DNA from 2 places in the Oikeobacillus pervagus genome. Region 2 is predicted to be linked to the other one. Evidence: riboswitches for the same ligand, from Rfam matches in the RefSeq annotation. Region 2 holds a riboswitch; the other holds the start of a gene.
The links. Region 2 has a riboswitch for S-adenosylmethionine ahead of J2S13_RS02960 (O-acetylhomoserine aminocarboxypropyltransferase/cysteine synthase family protein). Riboswitches for the same ligand answer to the same signal wherever they lie in the genome.
Positions count from the first base shown of each region.

Region 1: another riboswitch for S-adenosylmethionine. It lies ahead of J2S13_RS08675 (Na+/H+ antiporter NhaC family protein); the one in region 2 lies ahead of J2S13_RS02960 (O-acetylhomoserine aminocarboxypropyltransferase/cysteine synthase family protein).

Region 1 covers NZ_JAUSUC010000018.1:36,056-47,782, forward strand. The annotation lists gene J2S13_RS08655 (sensor histidine kinase) at 1-635, opposite strand, end outside; gene J2S13_RS08660 (response regulator transcription factor) at 613-1,305, opposite strand; gene J2S13_RS08665 (PAS domain S-box protein) at 1,585-3,258, opposite strand; gene pepT (peptidase T) at 3,704-4,948, shown strand; gene J2S13_RS08675 (Na+/H+ antiporter NhaC family protein) at 4,961-6,253, opposite strand; SAM riboswitch class I at 6,382-6,489, opposite strand; gene J2S13_RS08680 (manganese-dependent inorganic pyrophosphatase) at 6,712-7,644, opposite strand; gene J2S13_RS08685 (1,4-dihydroxy-2-naphthoate polyprenyltransferase) at 7,769-8,689, opposite strand; gene J2S13_RS08690 (DEAD/DEAH box helicase) at 8,802-11,690, opposite strand.
Region 2 covers NZ_JAUSUC010000005.1:1,567-13,293, reverse strand. The annotation lists gene yfmF (EF-P 5-aminopentanol modification-associated protein YfmF) at 1-915, shown strand, start outside; gene yfmH (EF-P 5-aminopentanol modification-associated protein YfmH) at 918-2,207, shown strand; gene ymfI (elongation factor P 5-aminopentanone reductase) at 2,327-3,049, shown strand; gene J2S13_RS02985 (DUF3243 domain-containing protein) at 3,140-3,397, shown strand; gene J2S13_RS02980 (DUF3388 domain-containing protein) at 3,516-4,304, shown strand; gene J2S13_RS02975 (helix-turn-helix domain-containing protein) at 4,314-5,231, shown strand; gene pgsA (CDP-diacylglycerol--glycerol-3-phosphate 3-phosphatidyltransferase) at 5,364-5,942, shown strand; gene J2S13_RS02965 (competence/damage-inducible protein A) at 6,095-7,327, shown strand; SAM riboswitch class I at 7,461-7,576, shown strand; gene J2S13_RS02960 (O-acetylhomoserine aminocarboxypropyltransferase/cysteine synthase family protein) at 7,701-9,008, shown strand; gene J2S13_RS02955 (Ger(x)C family spore germination C-terminal domain-containing protein) at 9,242-10,024, opposite strand; gene J2S13_RS16980 (Ger(x)C family spore germination protein) at 10,034-10,477, opposite strand; partial or broken gene J2S13_RS02950 (GerAB/ArcD/ProY family transporter) at 10,546-11,643, opposite strand; gene J2S13_RS02945 (spore germination protein) at 11,647-11,727, opposite strand, start outside.

The DNA.
Region 1 (11,727 bases), on a different contig from region 2:
ATAATGTATAAACTATTTTTATCATCTAAATAGTTCTCAACTGATTCACCTTTTGGGATTTTTACATTGGTATAAATCTCCTTTGTTTTCGTATCTTGCAAATAGTATTTAAAAGCTGTCTTATAGTTTTCATAGTTCCAACGAGAGCTTTCCTTTTCCTGAAAATATTGATGGATCGCCTTTTTCTTTGCTGCAATAATTTTAGACTTTACGTACTCCGTTTCTGAAAAGTTTTTCTTGATTTCTGCTATCTTTTGATCCCGCTCCGCCATATAAGCATCTGCTACTTCTTGATTGTTTTCCTCTCGGGCAAATTGAATTTTATCATCGTATTGACTTTTGATACTTTCAATTTGTTCTGGTAATGTACCATATACATGACGATATGTTTCAATTTCATCTGCTGTTACAGTAATCTTTTTCACAGCTTCTTTTTCTGTCATCTTATTAAATTCATACATACTTAAGTAATCGGTAAATTGCTTTAAATCACTGCTAAATTCATCTGACTGAAAATAAGATTTACTACCAAATTTATCTATATTAAAAAGGCCGTAAATGAACCCACTCAATCCCAGACTTAGCATCACGATCCACAAAACAAGCAGAATTTTATTTTTCAATTTTATATCCAATTCCCCATACCACCTTTAAGTACCTCGGATTTTTAGGATCTATTTCAATTTTTTCCCTAATTTTACGTATATGGACAGCTACTGTATTTTCTGCATTGAATGATGGTTCTTTCCACACTCGTTCATAAATCTCTCCAATAGAAAATACTCGCCCTGCATGAATCATTAATAACTCCATTATTTTATATTCAATCGGTGTTAATTTTACCGGTTCTCCATTCACTGCCACTTCTTTGGCGGATTGGTCTAATGTCAGACCATGGACATCAATCACTTGTTGGATTCCTTCGTATGTTCCTAACATCATATATCTTCTTAGTTGTGATTTTACACGGGCGATTAGCTCTAACGGATTAAATGGTTTGGTGACATAATCATCGGCTCCCACTTGTAGACCTAATACTTTGTCTGTGTCCTCGCTTTTGGCACTTAACATAATAATGGGGATATTCTTTTCTTCCCGGATTTTAAATGTCGTCGCAATTCCATCTAATCTAGGCATCATCACATCTAAAATAATCAGATGAATTGTATGTTCATCTAGTTTTTCAATGGCTTCAATTCCGTCTTTTGCTTTTATAACGGTGATGCCTTCATTTTTTAAATAAATTTCAATCGCATCTCGTATTTCTTCTTCATCATCTACAACTAAAACAAAAAAAGATTCCATTTCATTTCACACTCCTTTCCAAAATATATTACAAGTATTTTCCTTGATTTATAAACAGTATAAAGAGTAAATCTTAACATCCAGTAAGGGAAATTATGAAGAATTTCTTAATTTGTAGGTTTTTCGGTAGGTTTCATTCATTTTTAGATTCGTAATAGCGAAAAAAGGGCCGTCCCAATGCAGAGAACCCGGTACATTTACACTATATATTAAAAAAATATCAACCATATATAGTGTTTTAAGAATAGGTTCCTTGCACTACGGATAGCCCAAAAAAATTTATATTTCAATCTTCAAAGGTAAAGCGATTGATACAGCTGTTCCTTCTCCTACTTTGCTGTGAAAATCCATTTTTCCATAGTGGTTTGTAATAATTCGGTTGGATATCGTTAACCCCAAACCGATCCCTCGTTCTTTATTACTATAAAAAGGTTCACCTAATGTTTTGAGTCTCGCCTCTTCAACACCGAGACCATTATCCGTGACAATCATTTTCAACTGTTGGTTCTCTTCCTTCACAGAAATCGTAATCTTTGTTGCTTCAGCTTCAATTGCATTCTCCAAAATATTCACTAGCGCCTCTTTTATTAGAATAGGATCACATGCAAGATAAGCGGGTTGATCCATCTCAACTATGACCTTTGTTCGATTTTTATTAAGAATGCCTTGACGTTTTAATAATTGAATAGATTCCTCAATTAATCGTTTTATATTTATATTTTCCCTAAACTCTGAAAATGGTTTAGCCAAAATCATGAATCTACTCACGACTTGTTCAATTCGATTAATTTCTTCCATCGTTATTTTGGCATATTCCAGAAATTCTCCATCATCATGGGGAGTAATTAATTGGAGAAATCCCTTTATTGTCGTTAAGGGGTTTCGCACCTCATGAGCAATTCCTGCAACTAATTCCCCTAATACAAATAATTTTTCTTCATTAATCTTGGCTTGTTCAGCTTTCACCTTTTCTGTCATATCTCTTGAAATAATAACGAATTGATCCATTTCACCCTTATCATTCAATATAGGCATTCCTATTCCTTCTAGTAAAATAATTCGTCCTTTCACATCCATTTTTCTATAGCGAACAGGTGGAGACTTCTTATTTTTTTTCAGAACTTCGATCGTCTCCTTCATGAGTTGTTGATCTTCTGAGTTAATGCAAGTGTATATGCTTTTCCCGAGAATACTGTTCGGTTCATACCCTAATATTTTTTTATACGATGGAGACACATATTCATATATTCCCTCTGAATTGACAACACTAATGAGATCACTTATATGATCCAAAATCATTCTTTGTTTATATTCGTTTCTTTTTAGCCTTTCTTCTGCCTCTCTTCTCACTGTTACATCACGTGAAACGACAATTACATTTAATACGGTTCCTTCATCTACTACAGGAATTCCATAGGTCTCAAGCCAAATATAATCCCCTTCAGATTTCTTATAGCGAAATTCAACAGTAGTTGTTTCCTGATTCTGTATTAATTCTATAAATTTGGTGTGAATTTCATCCCGCTCTTCAGGATGAACAAAATCAAAAGGGGAATATCCAATATGGTCTGTGGAGGAATAACCGGTTACCTTGTCATAAGTGGGAGACGAATAGACAATTCTCCCTTGCAAATCTAGTATGCTCACCATATCTGTTGTATGATCGGCTATCAATTTGTATTTATCCAATTGTAATTTAATTTGATCACTTTCCTTAATAAATACTTGGGTTAATTGTGCTTCTTCGTCAAAAGGTAGTGGGAGCAATGTCACCTCCATTTTCACATATTCACCCGAATTGATGAACCATGTTTGATTTAAATGCCTAGGAAAGGGTTGATCCATCTTGTAGACAGAGAAGTTATTACATAAAATCCACTGATTCACGTTTGTTCCAATAATCTGCTCCTCTGAATCTAATGCTAAAAGATTTAATGCAGCTTGATTAGCCAATAACCACTTTTCTTGATCTTTTACTAAATAGGGCACTGAAGATTTATCGTAAAATTATTTATATCTATGAAGGATGTCTGTTTTTATTTCCATCGAATACCCCCCTTATAGTGATGACCAAAATTTTTATCATTTATCTGAAAATTTCGTATTTTAAAATGGCTATTTGAGGTCTGTTATCACTACTACTATAGTGTCAAACTAGATTGTATAAAAAATTCGACATCTATGCTCAAAATCCTTTATATACAATAAAATTTATTATAGCAAAATAGAAAAACAGGCTGGATTATGATGTAAAACACAAGAAACAGGGGTTTTGTTTTTTTAATGGTAAAAGGATGTCAAAAAAAGGGACTTTATTATATTTCCCCTTCAACAAAGTGTATACCCTGTTAACGATATGGTAAGATAAAAAATGGAATGATTTAAGGAGATGACAATCATGAAAAATGAAATCATTGAGAGATTTACGACCTATGTAAAAGTGGACACGCAATCAAATGAAAATAGCGATACATGTCCTTCCACTCCGGGTCAGTTAACCCTTGCCAATATGCTAGTAGAGGAGTTAAAGTCCATAGGGATGAAGGAAGTGACTATCGATGAAAATGGCTACGTTATGGCAACACTCCCTGCGAACACGGAAAAAGTGGTTCCAACCATCGGCTTTCTTGCTCATGTCGATACAGCTACAGACTTTACAGGGAAAAATGTCCGGCCACAAATCGTTGAAAACTACGATGGAAAAGACATTATATTAAATAAAGATTTAAATATTGTTTTATCACCGAAGGATTTTCCAGAACTCGCAAATTATCAAGGTCATACGCTGGTTACAACAGATGGAACCACTCTTCTTGGCGCTGACAACAAATCAGGGGTCACCGAAATTATGACAGCGATGGCCTATCTCATTCAACATCCAGAGATCAAGCATGGGAAAGTTCGCGTAGCATTCACACCAGATGAAGAAATTGGAAGAGGACCTCATAAATTTGATGTAGAAGCTTTTAATGCACAATATGCTTACACGGTCGACGGTGGACCATTAGGCGAATTAGAGTACGAAAGCTTTAATGCGGCGGCAGCGAAGATCACGTTCAAAGGGAAGAACGTCCATCCAGGTACAGCGAAAGGGAAAATGATCCATTCCGCTAAAATGGCCATGGAATTTCATCAACAACTTCCATCTAAGGATGCTCCTGAATTTACAGAAGGATATGAAGGCTTCTACCATCTTCTTTCATTCAATGGAGATGTAGAAGAGACTAGATTGCATTATATTATTCGAGACTTTGACCGTGAAAAATTCAATGACAGAAAGGCAACCATTAAAAAAATAGTTGCTCAGTTACAAGAACAATATGGAGAAGAACGAATCATTTTAGAGATGAACGATCAATATTACAATATGGGGGAAAAAATTGAACCCGTAAAGGAAATTGTCGATATTGCCTATGAAGCAATGAAAAATTTAAACATTGAACCGAAGATATCTCCTATTCGCGGTGGTACGGACGGTTCCCAGCTTTCTTATATGGGACTGCCGACACCGAATATTTTTACAGGTGGGGAAAACTTCCACGGTCGATTTGAATATATTTCTGTCGATAATATGATCAAGGCTACAAATGTCGTCGTTGAAATCATTAAACTAACAGAAAGTAAAGCAAGCAGCGGGAAATAAAATCCGCTGCTTTTACTTGTTTCCTTGTGTTGAAAATTTCGGATATCCGATCAGGATCGCGATGACCCCACAAATCCCAATTAAAATTGGATAGTAGGAATATGGCAATAGGCTAACAGGTGAAATTTTGGCGATTTCCGCCGCTACAAGTAATTGTGCTCCGTACGGGATTAATCCTTGGATACTGCATGAAAAAATGTCTAATAAACTAGCCGATTTTCGTGGGTCAATATCATATTGATCTGCAATATTTTTAACAAGTGGACCCGCAATAATAATTGAAATTGTGTTATTAGCCGTTGATAAATCAGTCAATCCAATTAAACTTGCTATGCTAAATTCTGCCCCTTTTTTCGATTTAATATTTTTCGTCACCGCATAAAGGATGAAGTCAATTCCGCCATTATGCCGGATCACTTCCACCATCCCAGCAATCAGAATAGCTAGGAAGGCGATTTCATACATTCCGGCCATCCCTTCCCCAACTTGCTGAATGACACTCATGACTTGATAACTTCCATCTACTAAGCCTACAACCCCTGCAAATATGATCCCAATCGATAGGACGAGAAGGACGTTGATCCCAATTAAAGCGGTGATCAGTACACATAAATAAGGTAAAATTTTCACCCAGTCATAAGAATGCTGTGTAATTTCCGCATGTTGACCCATCGTTAAGAGTCCAAGTATCACACAAGTGACGATCGCTGCGGGCAAGACAATCCAAAAGTTTACCTTAAATTTATCTTTCATTTTCGTATTTTGAGTACGAACAGCAGCAATCGTTGTATCAGAAATAAATGAAAGATTATCGCCAAACATTGACCCACCAATGACCGTTGCCATTGAGAGTGCTAGTGAAATATCGGTTTGCTCACTAATTCCAACCCCAATAGGAGCTAACGCCACAATCGTTCCCATCGATGTTCCCATGGATAAGGAAATAAAGCAAGCGATAATGAACATTCCGACCATTAACAAGTTTTGCGGGACAACAGATAATGCTAGATTCACAGTGGAATCGACCGCTCCCATCCCTTTGGCGACTTCAGAAAAAGCCCCAGCCAAAAGGAAGATCATCACCATTAACATAATATTTGTATTCCCTGCCCCACGGCAGAAAACATCCACCTTCTTATAAAAGGACTCTTTATGATTCATCGCTAATGCCACTGCAGCCGAAATAGCAATGGCCACGATTACTGGAAAACTGTAAAAATCACCCGTAATGATTCCGGACCCGATAAATAGGGTTAAAAAAACGAGAAACGGAAATAAAGCCCACGGATTTCCCTTTTTGTCCACACTCAAGATGATCACCTCACAAATTTTTTTCATAATGAAGAAATGGACTTAGTCTTTTCTCTATACAAAAAAGACCACTTCTTGCCAATGTTTCAAGAAGAGGTCTTATAATTTTTTATAAAACACTCCTCTTATCTACCAAGCATTTCTGCTCGCTGGATTTGGCACAGCACTCTAAACTTGAGTCCGCTGCCGAGATTTCATCGGGCCAGTCCCTCCATCTCTCTTGATAAGAAGATTATCCATATTCTCATTTATAAAGTAATATAAAGGATACAGTAATTTCGATATTTTCGCAACCTATAGATAAGAATTTGAATGGATGTATTTTATGGGGGATAAAAAGGAATAAAAATAATTTTATAATGAGGGATTATTTTCCAATTTTAGAGACAAAAAATGCCCGTCCCTTTCAAATATGTGAAAAGGAGTCAGGCGTTTTTTAGAACTATTTTATATTACATGTTGGAAAGGACATCTGTTAATACGGGAACAATTTGTTTTTTACGTGAAACAACGCCCTCTAATAATGCTTTATTTTGATCCAGGGATACATTATATGCCTTTTCTACAGCTGATGCTTTTTCACCAAGAGCTAAGGCCGTTGAATTACTATTTAAAATATCGGTTACAACAAGCAGGAATAAATCTAGTTGTTTTTCAGAAATCACTTCTGTCAATGTTGTTTCTAGCTCCTCTTGACGGGCTAAAATTTCATTAACATCGACAGCATTAACTTGTGCAATTTCTACTTTGGAATCACCCATTTGGAACTCCTTTGCATCTAGGCCGATTAATTCTTTCGCTGTCTTATCTTTCAAATCTGCTCCTGCTTTTAACATATCAAGGCCATATTTTTCGGCATCTACTCCAGCAATGGCTGCTAATTCTTTTGCAGCTGCTACATCTTCATCTGTACATGTTGGAGATTTGAATAAAAGAGTGTCAGAAATAATCGCTGATAGCATTAATCCAGCAATCTCTTTTTTCACTTGTACATTTTTTTCCTTATAAATTTTATTTAAAATGGTTGCCGAACAGCCAACTGGTTCTGCACGGTAATATAAAGGATCGCCTGTTTGGAAATTCGCAATACGGTGATGATCAATTACTTCCAAAATTCGAACTTTTTCGATGTCATCTGCACTTTGTTGGAATTCATTATGGTCAATCAGAATGACTTGGTCAACTTCATTCGCAACGGTTTGAACAAGTCGAGGTGCGTCCACTTTGAAATAGTCCAATGCATATTGGGTTTCTTGGTTTACTTCACCTAGGCGAACCGCTTCTACTTCAATTCCTAATTCACTTTTCAATTTTTCATAGGCAATAACAGAACAAATAGAATCAGTATCAGGATTTTTATGTCCAAAAATCAGTGTTTTGCTCATGGTCCAACTCCCTCTTTTTCTCATAGATTTTGGTTAGTATAGTCAAACTCTATTTTTCCAGAATTCCATGAATTTGACAAGGTGCCAGGCACCATCCATTTTTTGGGTGATACCTAGCACTATTTTATTGAATGATATAACTAATGCATAGGCCGATGGACAAAAGAATACCAAAGATTGTATTGGTTTGGGCTGTCGCTTTCATCGCTAGGATTACTTGTAAAGGGGACTGCACCTCATTAAAGAAGCCTTTTAAAGCTTGTACGGGTTTTGGAAAGCTAAGGAGAACGAGTAGCAGCCACGGGCTCACGACTCCTGTCACTACAAGCCCAATCATCCAAATATAAGAGACGGCAAACATAGCGCCTAATATATAAATAGCCCCTTTTCTCCCTACAAGAATCGCCAATGTATTTCGACCACCTAATGTATCCTCCTCAATATCACGAATATTATTGGATAAATTAATCGCCCCTACTAAAATTCCGATGGGGACAGATAGAAGAATACTCTCAGTCGTAACCGAACCTGTTTGAATATAAAAAGCAATTAATATAAAGACAGAACCCATACATAACCCAGAAAATAATTCACCAAAAGGCGTATAGGCAATTGGCAGTGGTCCTCCTGTATAAAAATACCCGACCATCATTCCTAAAATCCCAATAAGAGCCAGCCACCAGCTCGTATTCATACAAATATACAAACCTAATAAAAGAGCAATTCCATATGATCCTAAAGCCATATTTAATACCGTCTTCGGACTCATTCCATGGCGAACGATCGCACCACCAATCCCAACAGAATCCTCAGTATCTAAACCACGCTTAAAATCATAATATTCATTAAATAAATTAGTAGCAATTTGGAGCAATAAACAGGCAAGAAGCATCGCAATAAATAAACCTGCGTGATGATCCGCATAGAACATAGCAAGAACCGTGCCAATTAACACCGGGACAATCGAAGCAGTCAACGTATGTGGACGTGTCAATTGCCACAACAATTTCCCCCTACTTACCGATTCAATCGATTCCATTTTCATACGAATGTCCTTTCTAAAATAATCCTTATATACCCATCATAAAGAAAACCCAACGACATTTACAAGTGGAAAATCTGGATGGTGCCAGGCACCATCCAGAAATTGGGTAAATCTAGCTACTCTTAATATATTGATATAACTTAGGGTCGAGTGCTTTTTCCATTATCATGTTCATATGTACGACGGGTTTTTTATTTTCGTCTTTCATTATATCTTGTTGTACGCTTTGTTGATCAGGTTTTGCTTTTCCTAAGTAATAAAAATCTTTTCCTTCGTCATCGTCTTTTTTCACAAAGATATGGATATCGATATGATGATCCTCTGCGTAAATGATTTTTTTTACTTCTTCAGACTTTAGGGTTCTATTGCTTCTTGTATACCATTTCAATACATCTTGACTTAAGAATTCGTCCTCATAATTCACACTGGCTTCAACATCACTTTGTTTATGATAAGTAATAAAGATCGGACATGTTTGATCTTTCGTTTTGTAACCATAGACAGTAGAACTTTCATCTTTAGGCCAATTTAATAATTTACAAACATCTTTCCTAGAATACTTTTCATATAATGTCAACGATTCCTCGCATTTATACAACTTGCTCTTCTCTTTAGCACTGCGCACAATGTCCTCTATTAAATGCCGGAAATAGTCATTAGCCTTTAGACGTTCTTGCAGATTCTGACAAAAAGCGTAGATATTATGGGAATTCAAAGTAACAAGCGGCTTTTCTCCATATTTTTTTCGATCACTTTGGGTAAAAAAAGAAAGATCCAGAACCCGTTTGACCGATTCTAAAGTAGCTGAATCAATGCGGCAACGAAATTTGACTAGCTGACGGATATATTCATCCTGTTGAATTTCTCCTTTTTCCAGCAACAATTCCAATAAGATAATTTCGTGTTTTCTCTTCCCATTTAAAATTTCCAATGATAGCATCGTTAACACTTTATTTTCATATGAACTTAATAATGGAAGATCTTCTTTCATTTTTAATAAAAATTGATAATAGTTATGATACTTAGTCGCAACCACAACCGGATCTAGTGAGTGATTATCTAGAAAATCGTATAGATAGGGGATTCTCCCTAATCGATTTTTTAGTTCCACATAAGCCTCTTTTAAGATCTTTAACGTCGTCAAATTACTTTGATCGATTGCTGAAAAAATTCGTTTTTTCGCTATTTCCTCAAAATTAATCGTAGATACACCTTTAATAAAACTTGTATCATTTGTCTTTCGACGAATACGATCTTTGTTTTGGGAACGATCCCCTGAAAGTGCAATCGGAATTAAATAATTCTTTTTATAATTTCCAATAAAATCAATAATGGTTACATAATCTTTTGTAGAATGTTTACGCAGTCCCCGCCCAAGCTGTTGGATGAAAATAATACTGGATTGGGTTTGTCTCAACATAACTACTTGATTAATACTCGGAATATCAATCCCCTCATTAAAAATATCAACGGTTAGAATATAATCAAGTTCACCATTTTCTAATTTAGAAATATTAGATTCCCTTACTTCTTGAGAATCTTCCCCTGTTAACGCCACTGTGCGGAAACCCTTTTGATTGAATAATTGTGATAATTGTTTTGCTTCTTCTTTACGACTACAAAATATTAACCCTTTTACCTCTTCACCAGAAAAGCCGTAATACTCCACCTTTTCTAAAATATGCTGGACACGTTCTTCGGTCACAAGCTTGGATAAAAGAGTGGTCTCATCCATCATTTCCCCGTTCCATTCCCAATCAGTTACACCAAAATAATGAAAAGGACATAGCATATCTTCTTCAAGTGCTTCTTGCAGACGAATTTCGTAAGCAATATTGTAATCAAAGAGTTCATAAATATTAAAATCATCTGTACGCTCTGGTGTCGCTGTCATTCCTAATAAAAATTTCGGTTGGAAATATTCCATAACTTTTTGGTAAGACGAGGCACCTGCTTTATGAACTTCATCGATCAGAATATAATCAAATTCTTCACGATGAAATTGTTGTAAATTTTCCTCTTTTGAAATCGTCTGGATGGTCGCAAATAAATACTTAGCATCCGTCTGCCTATTTGACCCCGATAAAATTCCAAAATCTTTATCATACCCACCAAGAACCTTTTTATAATCCGCTTGAGCCTTTTTAAGAATCTGTTCGCGGTGAACGATAAAGAGCATTCGTCTTGGAGCAAAGCGGCGTACATCAAAAGCAGAAAGATAGGTTTTCCCTGTTCCAGTAGCTGAAATGACTAAACCTTTTTGTTCCCCAGCATCACGAACTGCTTGAATTTCTTTTAAGGCAGCCTGTTGCATTTTATTTGGTACAATTTCGAGAGCCTCTTTGATGGAATTTGTTTCATACTTGATTGGTAATTCCACTACTCGGTCGATTAATTTTGGTTCGGTTATTTGCTTATATGTTTTTTTATAGTTCTCAATCCATCTCTCTGATAAAGGCTCTGCTTCTTTCCATACTTCTTCAAATTGATTTTTAAAATGGTGAACGATTTCCCCATTTTCATGAGAAGTTAATTTTACATTCCATTCATAGTTGACTTTTAAAGCATGAGCCGTTAGATTGGAACTCCCTACAATTAAAGAATAATGGGTTTTATTCTGAAAAATATACCCCTTTGAATGAAACCCTTGCAAATCCGTCAACCTTACTTCAACATTTTTGATTTTCATTAATTCTTTAAACATTTTTGGCTGGTTAAAGTTCAAAAAGGTAGAAGTTAAGATTCGCCCTTTAATTCCTTTTCTTTTAAGGTCAAGAAAATGTGATTTTAAAGTAGCCAATCCGCTCTCTGTAATAAAAGCAACAGAAAAAAGAAAAGACTCACAACTTTCCAGTTCCTCCAGCAATGAAGTTAAGACATTTTCATTTTTTTGCGAATGATTAATTAATAATCTAGGTTTATAGTTTCCCGATTGAGTATACTTATGATCGATAAACCCCTTATGTAAAGAAGCTTCCAATTTTCCTATAAAATTTTCCATATGATCACCATACATTACCAAATTAATATATTTATTG
Region 2 (11,727 bases):
TTCAATCCAAATGTAGAACAAGGAAAATTTCACGAGGAAACGGTCACAAGTGAAAAACGAAATTTAAAACAACGTCTTCAATCGGTTTTTGATGATAAAATGCGTTACGCAGGGGTGCGATTAGTGGAGGAAATGTGTGAAACAGAGCCATTTTCCTTACAGCCGAATGGAATAAAAGAAAAAGTGGATGATCTTACAGCGAAAAGTATCTATCAATACTATGAAAAGGCTTTAAAAGAAGACGAACTAGACTTCTATATCATTGGAGATGTGGATCCTACTGAAGTAGAAAATATTTGTGATCGTCTCTTTTCACTACAGGACCGAAAACCAAAAGAAATCACCATGAAACATGAGGTAAAATCAACCGTAAAAGAAATAAAAGAAAAGCAAGAGGTCAATCAAGGGAAATTAAATATTGGCTTTCGAACAGGGACCACTTATCGGGATCAAGATTATTTTGCCTTGCAAGTATTTAATGGCATTTTCGGAGGCTTCTCACATTCGAAATTATTCCTTAATGTTCGTGAAAAGATGAGTTTAGCTTATTATGCAGCAAGTCGCCTTGAAAGCCATAAAGGCCTCCTTCTAGTCATGTCTGGGATTGATTCCAAAAATTATGAGCAAGCCTTGACAATTATCAAAGAACAAATGGAAGCCATGAAAAAAGGAGATTTCACTGATAAGGAAATCGAACAAACAAAAGCCGTAATATGTAATCAATTACTAGAAACGATTGATACATCACGTGGACTAGTCGAGGTGCTATATCATAATGTTATAGCTAAACAAACGATTTCCATTGATGATTGGCTTGACCGAGTAAAACAAACAACCAAGCAAGAAATTTTGGATATCGCCCAAAAGGTACAACTGGACACCATTTATTTCTTAACAGGAATGGAGGGAGCATAAAAATGGAAAAAATTGTATTTGACCAGCTACAAGAAGAGCTTTACTACGAAAAAATGACGAATGGGTTAGATGTATATATATTACCGAAAAAAGGATTTAATAAGACATACGCAACATTTACGACGAAATACGGCTCGGTTGACAATCAATTCATTCCTTTAAATAAAAATGAATTCGTTCGTGTTCCTGATGGAATTGCTCATTTTTTAGAACATAAATTATTTGAAAAAGAAGACGGAGATGTTTTTCAACAGTTCAGCCAACAAGGTGCATCTGCCAATGCCTTTACTTCATTCACAAGAACAGCTTATTTATTCTCAAGTACATCAAATGTGATGAAAAATTTAGAAACATTGATCAATTTTGTTCAAGAGCCCTATTTTACAGAAAAAACGGTTGAAAAGGAAAAAGGTATTATCGGGCAAGAAATTCGGATGTATGAGGACAATGCGGACTGGCGCGCCTATTTCGGTCTAATCCAAAACATGTATCACCATCATCCTGTTCATATAGATATTGCGGGAACAGTTGAATCCATTGATCAAATTACGAAAGATCATTTGTATGAATGTTATCACACATTTTATCATCCAAGTAATATGTTATTATTCGTTGTGGGGTCAGTTGATCCTACCGAAATGATGCAATTTATTCGGAAAAATCAGGAAGAAAAAGACTTTAAAGAACAGCCAGAAATAAAGCGCCGCTTTGAAGAAGAGCCAGTTAATGTAAAAGAGAAGAAACAAATTTTAAAAATGAATGTGCAAACATCGAAGTGCCAGGTTGGAATAAAGGCAATGCAAACCGATTTAAAGGGAAAAGAATTGTTAAAGCAGGAATTAACGATCAATGTCATGCTAGACATGTTGTTTGGAAGAAGCAATGATCACTATTTGCAACTTTACAATGAAGGGATCATTGATGATACATTTTATTATGATTATACTGGGGAGCAAGGATTCGGTTTCGCAATCGTTGGCGGGGATACAGAACATCCTGATGAGCTTGCAGATCGTATTCAAAAAATATTACTGGAAGCTAAATCAGGTCAACATTTAACAAGTGAATCATTAGAGAGAACGAAGAAAAAGAAAATTGGTGGATTTCTAAGAGCCATTAATTCACCAGAGTATATAGCCAATCAATTTACAAGATATGCCTTTAATGAAATGGATTTATTTGATGTTGTCCCAACTTTAGAGGAAATTACCTTTGAAGCGGTTCAAAAAATGGCTCATGATTTTATCGATGAAGATCGAATGACGGTTGGACAAATTATTCCGAATCGTTGATAGAGGTTTTAATGAATATTGCCATGAAGGTGCCCGGTCCTTAATATTGCCGGGTACTTTGCTTTTGTCCGTTGTATGAATATAGGACAATGTTCATTCTTTTTATAGGGGAGAGGAAGATGAAGAAGTTTGCTTTAATTACAGGTGCTAGTGGGGGGATTGGAAAAGAGATCGCATTATCACTAGCAAAGGATGGCTGGAATATTTATTTACATTATCATCAAAATCGAAATGAAATCGAAGTTTTAATGAGATCTTTACAGCCATTTTCATTGGAAATCATTCCGATTCAGGCTGATTTATCGAGCGATGAAGGAGTACAAAAGCTTGTATCCAATATTTTTTCGATTGATGCGATCGTTTTTTCAAGTGGGCAAGCGGTATATGGACTTTTTCAAGATCTTTCCGAAATGGAATTAGATCAACTTTGGGAAGTACATGTAAAAAACCCCATTAAGATTGTTCAAAAGCTTTTACCGAAGTTTTACCGGCTAGGTCATGGGAATATCGTATTTATTAGCTCGATCTGGGGACAAACAGGTGCCGCTTGTGAGGTGATGTACTCGACAGTGAAAGGAGCCCAACTTTCATTTGTAAAATCATTAGCGAAAGAAACAGCACGCAGCGGTATTCGCATCAATGCAGTGGCACCAGGAGCAGTTGAAACGCATATGATGAGTCGATTTTCTCAGGATGAATTAGAACTTTTGACGGAGGAAATTCCCATTGGCAGACTAGCAAAACCATATGAAATTGCCAATGTAGTTTCGTTTTTACTATCTGAGAAATCCAGTTATATTACGGGTCAAATATTGAGTGTGAATGGCGGTTGGTATACATAAAAAAATATTTTTCCCGATTGAATATGATGCATATTTTACAGGAACCGTTGCAAACTATTATTGTATCTCACTAAAGGAGGTCATGATAGAATGTCTGTACTTCATAATTGGGACCAATGGAAAAGCTTTTTAGGGGACCGCTTAAATCAAGCGCAAGGCCAAGGAATGGACAAACAAGTCATTAATGATCTTGCTTACCAAGTTGGGGATTACTTAGCAAAACAAGTAGATCCAAAAAATGAGCAAGAAAGGGTTTTATCTGATCTTTGGTCTGTTGCTTCTCCAGAAGAGCAACAAGCGATTGCCAGCACAATGGTGAAATTAGTTCAAAATAACGGTTCTCGCTAAAAGAGAGGGTTCTCCCTCTCTTTTTCCTTTTAAAATTGGCTAAAATCAGATATTATATATAGATGAAAGAGTTGATCATTTTTCCAAGGATGCGTGAACGTGTCATACGGAGGATATTATGGAAAAGAAAGAATGGTATTTCGAATATGAAATTAAAACAAACCGTCCCGGAATACTAGGTGATATTTCATCGTTATTAGGGATGCTTTCTATTAATATCATTACAATTAATGGGGTCGATGAAGGTCGACGTGGAATGCTTTTATTAGCGCAAAATGAATATCAAATTGTTCGACTCGAATCAATTTTACGAACAATGGACACAATTAAAATAATCAAACTAAGGGAACCAAAACTACGAGATAGGCTTGCTGTGCGCCATGGAAGATACATACAAAGAGATGCTGATGACAAGAAGACTTTTCATTTTACAAGAGATGAAATCGGATTGTTAGTAGATTTTATGTCCGAAATGTTTAAAAAAGAAGGGCATAAATTAATAGGAATTAGAGGGATGCCTAGGGTTGGAAAGACAGAATCTATTGTTGCGGCAAGTGTTTCAGCGAATAAAAGGTGGCTATTCGTTTCCTCCACCTTGTTAAAACAAACCGTTCGGGATCAGTTAATTCGAGAGGAGTATCGATCTGACAATATTTTTATCATTGATGGTGTTGTTTCTACCAATAGGGCGAGCGAACGTCATTGGCAACTTGTGCGTGAAATTATGAGATTACCGGCAGCAAAAGTAATCGAACATCCAGATATTTTTGTTCAAAACAGTGAATATTCGATAGACGATTTTGATTATATTATTGAACTACGCCATCATCCAGAGGAAGAAATTACATATGAACTCGTGCAAAATCAGTTCTTTCCAGAATCTGACCTCGATGGATTCGACTTTTAGTATTGGTAGGTGTTTAACTTGACGGAATTGGGAAATCGTTTAAAAGAAGCTAGGAAAGCAAAAGGATTATCTCTTGAGCAAATTCAAGAAATGACAAAGATCCAAAAAAGATATTTGATCGGTATTGAAGAAGGTAATTACGATATTATGCCTGGGCAGTTTTATGTACGTGCTTTCATAAAACAATATGCGGAGGCGGTTGGACTAGACCCAGAAGAGTTGTTTGATGAGTACAAGGATGACATTCCAACTGCAAAGGAAGATGAAGTACCACAGCGCATCACAAATGTGAAAACAACATCAACGAAAGCAGTTCCGACAAAGTCTACAAAGTTTTTTGATTATTTGCCCCAAATATTAGTCGCCGCTTTTATCATTGGAGCCATTTTCCTTGTATGGGTACTTAAAGGTGGCAACCCTAGTGATGACGGAAAACAAGAAGAAACTGTACAAGTAGAAGAATCAAATCAATCGCAAAATATTAAAGAAGAATCTAAGGAAGATTCAAAAGCTGATAATAAGCAAGAAGTAAAAGGGAAAGAAACGAAGAAAGAAGCAAAAGATGAAAAGAAAAAAGTGAAGAAAAAATCGAATAAAGACCAAGCCATTCAAGTGGTTAGTACAAATGGCCGAAAAACCATTTACAAATTAGAAAATACAGATGAATTCAAACTCACTGTAACATCTAAAGGCGAGACATGGGTTGAAATCTCAGATGGGACGGGGAAAAAATACTTTTCGAATATGCTGCGCAATGGTGAATCGCAAGAACATGATTTAACAGGTCAAACTGCTGCTAAGATTGTTGTCGGTTTTGCGCCAGACACAGAGATTAAAGTGAACGGGCAAACGCTTAAATATGAGCAGTCAGCAACAGATCTTGTACGCCAGGATATTGAAATTCAATTTGAAAAGAAAGAAGAATAATGTAATTAAAAGGGAGGAGAAGTCAAATCGAGTAGCCGATATTTTGAGTGTCTAATGATTTGACTTTCCACCTTGCACTTAATTACAAACGCGTTTTCCATAATGGAAATGTTGAAATTTGGAGGTACTGCTGTGAATTTACCTAATAAGATTACGATTTCTCGGATTTTTTTAATTCCTATTTTTTTAATTATTATGCTTGTTCAATTTGAATGGGGCGATATAACGTTACTTGGTACAACGATGCCTGTGCAACATTTTGTTGGGGCGCTTATCTTTATTATTGCCTCCACAACAGACTGGATCGATGGTCATTATGCGCGAAAATATAATTTAGTCACAAATTTAGGAAAGTTCTTAGACCCTTTAGCAGATAAACTTCTTGTTTCTGCGGCTTTCATTGTTTTAGTCGATCTAGAATACGCAGCTTCTTGGATTGTGATTATTATTATTAGCCGTGAATTTGCAGTAACAGGTTTACGCCTTATTTTGGCGGGAGAAGGAGAAGTTGTGGCGGCGAATATGTTAGGAAAAATCAAAACTTGGACGCAAATTATCGCAATTTCAGCCTTATTACTACATAATATTATGTTTGAAAGCTTTTCCTTCCCATTTGCGGATATTGCATTATGGGTGGCCACCTTTTTCACCATCTGGTCTGGATGTGATTATTTTTATTTGAATCGTCATGTGTTTAAACATTCAAAATAGGTTAAACTCACGATTGATGGGGGATTTTCCCCCCATTTTTATCTTTTAGTTTCTTAAGGGGCATACAGCCCGTTAATCTATGGGGGTGTTCCGTAAATGCTCAAGTTATCTAAGCATTTTGGGACATCCCCTTTATGTCAAGGAGGAGTAGTATGAATGCAGAAATAATAGCTGTTGGAACAGAACTTTTGCTTGGCCAAATTGTGAATTCAAATGCGCAATTTCTTTCGAATCATCTTGCGGAAATAGGAGTTGATGTTTTTCGGCATACAGCTGTAGGGGATAATGCAGATCGGCTCTTGCAGGTCATCAAAGAGGCAGAAAAACGAGCAGACTTGCTTATTTTTACCGGTGGTCTTGGACCAACCAAGGATGATTTAACAAAGGAAACGATCGCCAACCATGTAAAGAAACAGCTGATATATGATGAAGAAGCTTTAGAGAGTATTCAAATTTTTTTTGAAAAAACGAAGTTAAAAATGACGGAGAATAATAAGAAACAAGCACTTGTCATGGAAGATTCTACGGTTTTACCCAATCGAAATGGCATGGCCCCAGGAATGTTCTTGAAAACAGAAACAAATTCCTACATGTTACTACCAGGGCCACCAAAGGAAATGCAACCCATGTTTCTTTCATTTGGAAAACCACTATTAATGCAATTAATTGGTCAAGTTGAAAAAATTGAATCCAAAGTATTGCGTTTTTTCGGAATCGGGGAGTCGCAGCTTGAAACTGATTTAGAAGATCTAATTCTTTTGCAGAACAACCCTACTATTGCCCCACTTGCTGGAGACGGAGAAGTGACGATCCGCATTACAGCAAAAAATTCACCAAATGCAAAGGCAGAAGATTTGATTCAGCGAGTAGAAGAAAAAATAATGGAGCGAGTAGGTAGTTATTTTTATGGATATGATCAGTCTAGCATTATGGAGGAAATGGTCAAACTTTTAAAAGAACAAAAGAAGACGATTGCTTGTGCTGAAAGCTTAACGGGTGGATTATTTCAAAGTGAATTAACCTCTTTTTCAGGTACGAGTGAAATTTTCAAAGGTGGCATCGTTTGCTATTCCAATAAAGTAAAAGAACAAATTCTAGGAGTGGCCAATGAAACACTTCATACATTCGGTGCAGTAAGTGAGCAATGTGCGAAAGAACTAGCCGAAAACGTAATGACCCAATTTGGAACCGATTATGGGATTAGTTTCACAGGTGTTGCAGGGCCCGATTCGTTAGAAGGGAAGAAACCAGGGACGGTCTGGATTGGGCTAGCTGAAAAGGGATCAGAAACAAAAGCTTTTCTATTGCAACTTGTTGGTAGTAGAAATGGGATTCGGAAACGCACGGTTAAATACGGATGTCATTATGTCCTTCAATTATTATAAAAAATCAATGAAGAAAAGGATGAAGTGCGTTAATTCCGATCGATTTTATGTATTTTTTCGAAAAAGGGATTGACGAAAGTAGAAGGAATATTCTATACTTTCCTCAAGGGTAAAAACTAAAAGAATATTTTGACTCTTATCTAGAGTGGCGGAGGGAATAGGCCCGAAGAAGCCCGGCAACCATCAGGTGGCAAATTACTTGAAAAGGTGCTAAGTCCTACAGGTCAGAAAGGATCTGAAAGATAAGAGAGGAATCGTGTATACACGCCCTCTTCTTTCAGTGAAGAGGGTTTTAATTTTATTAAAATCCTCTTATTATCATCGTATTTAGGGATTCTTATAAGATAGTTAAAAAGAAAGGGAGGAATTTAAAATGACAAAAGAAAATTGGGATTTAGAAACGATTTTATTACATGGAGGGCAAATCCCTGATCCGACAACGGGATCTCGTGCTGTTCCAATTTATGAAACAACATCTTACGTATTCGAAGATACAGACCATGCTAAAGCATTATTTGGTCTAGAAAAACCGGGGAATATTTATTCAAGAATAATGAACCCTACGGTTGATGTATTTGAAAAAAGAGTTGCTTTATTAGAAGGTGGCGCTGCGGCGGTTGCTTTATCTTCAGGAATGGCAGCTATTGCTTTTTCTATTTTAAATCTTGCTCATGCAGGCGATGAAATTGTGGCAGATTCTAGCCTATATGGTGGTACATATAATTTATTTGCCACAACTTTACCACGCTATGGGATCAATGTGAAATTTGTGGATGGAACAGATCCAGAAAACTATCGAAAAGCGATTACACCAAAAACGAAAGCTCTTTACGGGGAAATTATTGGAAATCCAAGTTTGAATGTTCTTGATGTAGAGAAAATTGCCAATATTGCGCATGAAAATGGGATTCCACTCATTGTGGACAATACTTTTGCTTCTCCTTATGTGGCGAACCCAATTGAATGGGGAGCAGATATTATTGTACATTCCGCAACAAAATGGATAAGTGGTCATGGTACCGTCATTGGTGGAGTCGTCGTAGATAGTGGAAAATTTAATTGGAATAGTGAAAGGTTCCCAGGATTTACTGAGCCGGATCATTCTTATCATGGCATAAAGTATGCTGAAATTGAAGGTCCTGCTTTTGCGATTAAATTACGTGTTCAACTATTGCGTGACTTTGGTCCGTCCATGAGCGCACACAGTGCCTTTTTATTACTTCAAGGATTAGAAACATTACATCTACGCATTCAAAAACATGCTGAAAATACAAAAGTCCTCGTTGATTACTTACAAAATCATTCGGCTGTTGAATGGGTGTCACATCCTAGTTTGGAAAATCACCCTTCACATGAATTAGGGAAAAAATATTTAAGAGATAGTTTCGGCTCGATAGTTGTATTTGGAATTAAAGGTGGCCGTGAAGCGGGTAAAAAATTGATCGACAATATTCAATTATGGTCACATGTTGCTAATGTAGGGGACGGAAAATCATTAATTATTCATCCAGCATCCACTACACACCAACAATTAAGTAGTGAAGAGTTGAAAGCTTCAGGAGTAACGGAAGAATTAATTCGTTTATCCATTGGACTTGAATCACCAAAAGACTTAATTGCCGATTTAAATCAGGCGATTGAAAAAGCAACAGGGATCGCTTTTGATAAAGTAGAAGCATAATAATTAAAAAGGGACTCCAGTTTAATTAGGAGGTCCCTTTTTAATTGAAAAACAACTTTAACCCGCCTTAACGGGCCACTCCAAAATGATTTGGAAACAAAGAAGATAGGTGGAGGATTACGGCCCCAAAAGGTCCGATAAGGTCAACTAACATTCAGTGGGGGATGAAGTTTCACTTTATCTTGCTTTGAAATTTTTGCGATTTTTTGTTTCCCCTGATATAACCCTTTGGATTAAGTAGGGTTAAACAATTGTCGAAATTTTTCGTTTACTTTTATACAAATCATTGGTACCATGAAAGAGAGTACAGTTGCCCCAATAATTAAATAGGGAGGGATGAATCCAAGGAACTTTAGAAGAATGTCCATATCAATGACTCCTTTCATTTTTTTGTTTAAAATGGCACCACCATATCTTAAAACACCCTCAACCTCAAGATCTACTTGACTTTTTGAAAATAATTGTTCTCCAGTTGTCCAATCGTTTTTTAGTTTTTCCCATTTTTTATAATGATATTTATGTAGATGGGTTTGTAGTCCGATCATATCCACTTTATATTGACGTTGTAAATCAGCCATAAGACGATCTGCTTGTTTTTTTAATTCCATATTAAAAACTCTCTCAAGTTTTTTGATATCTTTTCTTGAACGAAATTGATCACTGTAGACTTCTCCAACAATCCCTTCATATGATAGATTGATTTTAAAAGAAGGTTGCTCATCATCTTCCCACTTTACATTGAGCTTTCGTTCTAGCCTTTTGATTTCAAGTACGATATCATCGTCATGATACTTTACATTGAATAAGCCGTTTTTGAATTTTTTGTTTAATACGCTTAGCACTTTCGTTTCAACGCCATTTAAAACGCCTACAATTTTTTCAGAATCTAGGTGGACGAGAGCAGTTCCCTCTAAATGGTACTCATTCGTTTTCGTCGTTTTTAAATAGGGAAAAGCAAGATCATTTCCTCTTAATATATCCTCTTGCAAATTCCCAATAGTAAGGGCCTCATACATTTCTGGGGATCACTTTGAATTTTTTGATAGTTCTTCAATGTATAATGAGGGTACTTTTTCGATTGGGGGTTTCATAGCCAAATATTTTTTTGATCTTCCCTTCGTAATAATCACTTTAATATTTCTTCGTGACTCATCGTCTCGTAATAACAAATCAATAAGCTTAGTCAATTGATGTGGTGTCTTTAGAAGCTCTTCAGAAACTAGCATGATTTTTAAATGTTGAAAAAATAATGATCGGCTACTCCTTGTCGACGTTTCACGAATTTGTTCAAAGATGCTCCCTTTGTCGATCGTGAAATTCTTGAAAGCGACTGATTGCCCCCCTTCTGGCGAAAAGGCATTAGGTACAATCATTTGAAAAGTAGTGGACAACATTTTGTCTGTAGATTTAGGTTGAGCGTTTTTAGCCGAATCGATGGCAACCCCAGTTACAAATCCACGATTTTCAATTTCAACTTTTCCCCAGCAACCGGTTAGGAGTAATAGAGCTGTAATCAGATGTTAGAGAATGATTCGTTTCATTGACGGCTCCTTTTCAATTTAGAAATCATAAATAGTAAGGGTGTAACGATAATAGTGAAAACCACCCCAATTATGCTAACTAACTGGCTATACAAATCAACTTCATTCAAATCCTCAGGAAACAGGGCGACTAAGTGGATAAAAGGAGAAAGAATTAAAATCCATTTTTGACGATTTAGCTTTTTGATTATGGAGCTAAAAGCTAGGACAGACACACCAAATGACATGGACGTTGTATTAAACACCGTCATAATCCAAATGGTGAAAAAAATAGATTCAAATCTTTCAAAAAAACCCCCAGGTATCGCCACTTCTTTACCAAGCTCGATCGTAGGATATTGAATGTCTTGTAATCCATACGTGGAAAAGATCCCTAAGCAGGATAGAAAAATCATCACATAGACTAAAGTAGAGATGATTACGCCTAAAATCGCTGATTGTGGAACTTTTTTAGAATTACCGACCAAAAAGCCATAAAACAATATAGAAGAAAAACCTATATAAGAAGAAAACCCCTCCGTAATCGCATACCAAAGTCCTTTAAAGTCCGTTGAGAATACTGGTAAATAGTTTCCCCACTTTGTAGTTGGAAAATTTAAGCTCGCCTATAAAATAGTAATAATCATGACAATTGGAAAAAATAAGGCATTTAATCGAATAATGGTAATGCTTGAACTAAATAAAGCATATTGAATGACGAATAAAAATAATAAGGCTACGATTTCTAAAGGAGCCTCAGGTAATAAATATTGCTGAGTGACGATTGAAATGATCCGAATTTCATATCCAGCTAATAAGGCAAAGTGAACCCCAAACATAATCGTTAATATCCGAGCGAATGGTCTTTTAATCAGAGTACTTGAAATTTCGAAAAATGGTTGCCTTGGGTACTGATGAATGATTTTTCCCATCATCCATGCTGAAACCAGAACGATAATACCATAGAGAATAATCACAAACACGCCGTCAATTGCAATTGTATTCTCTGCAATCAATCTTGGCATTTGAAATACCCCTACCCCGATGACAATGGAAGCAACAGATATCATAAATTCTCCGTCAGAAATTTGGCTTTTATGGTGAACTTTTTTCATAATCTACCTTTCTCCGGTGTGATAATCATCGATCGTTTGTAAATATCCAGGCCGTCTATACTTTGTTTTTATTGGTCCACGGAA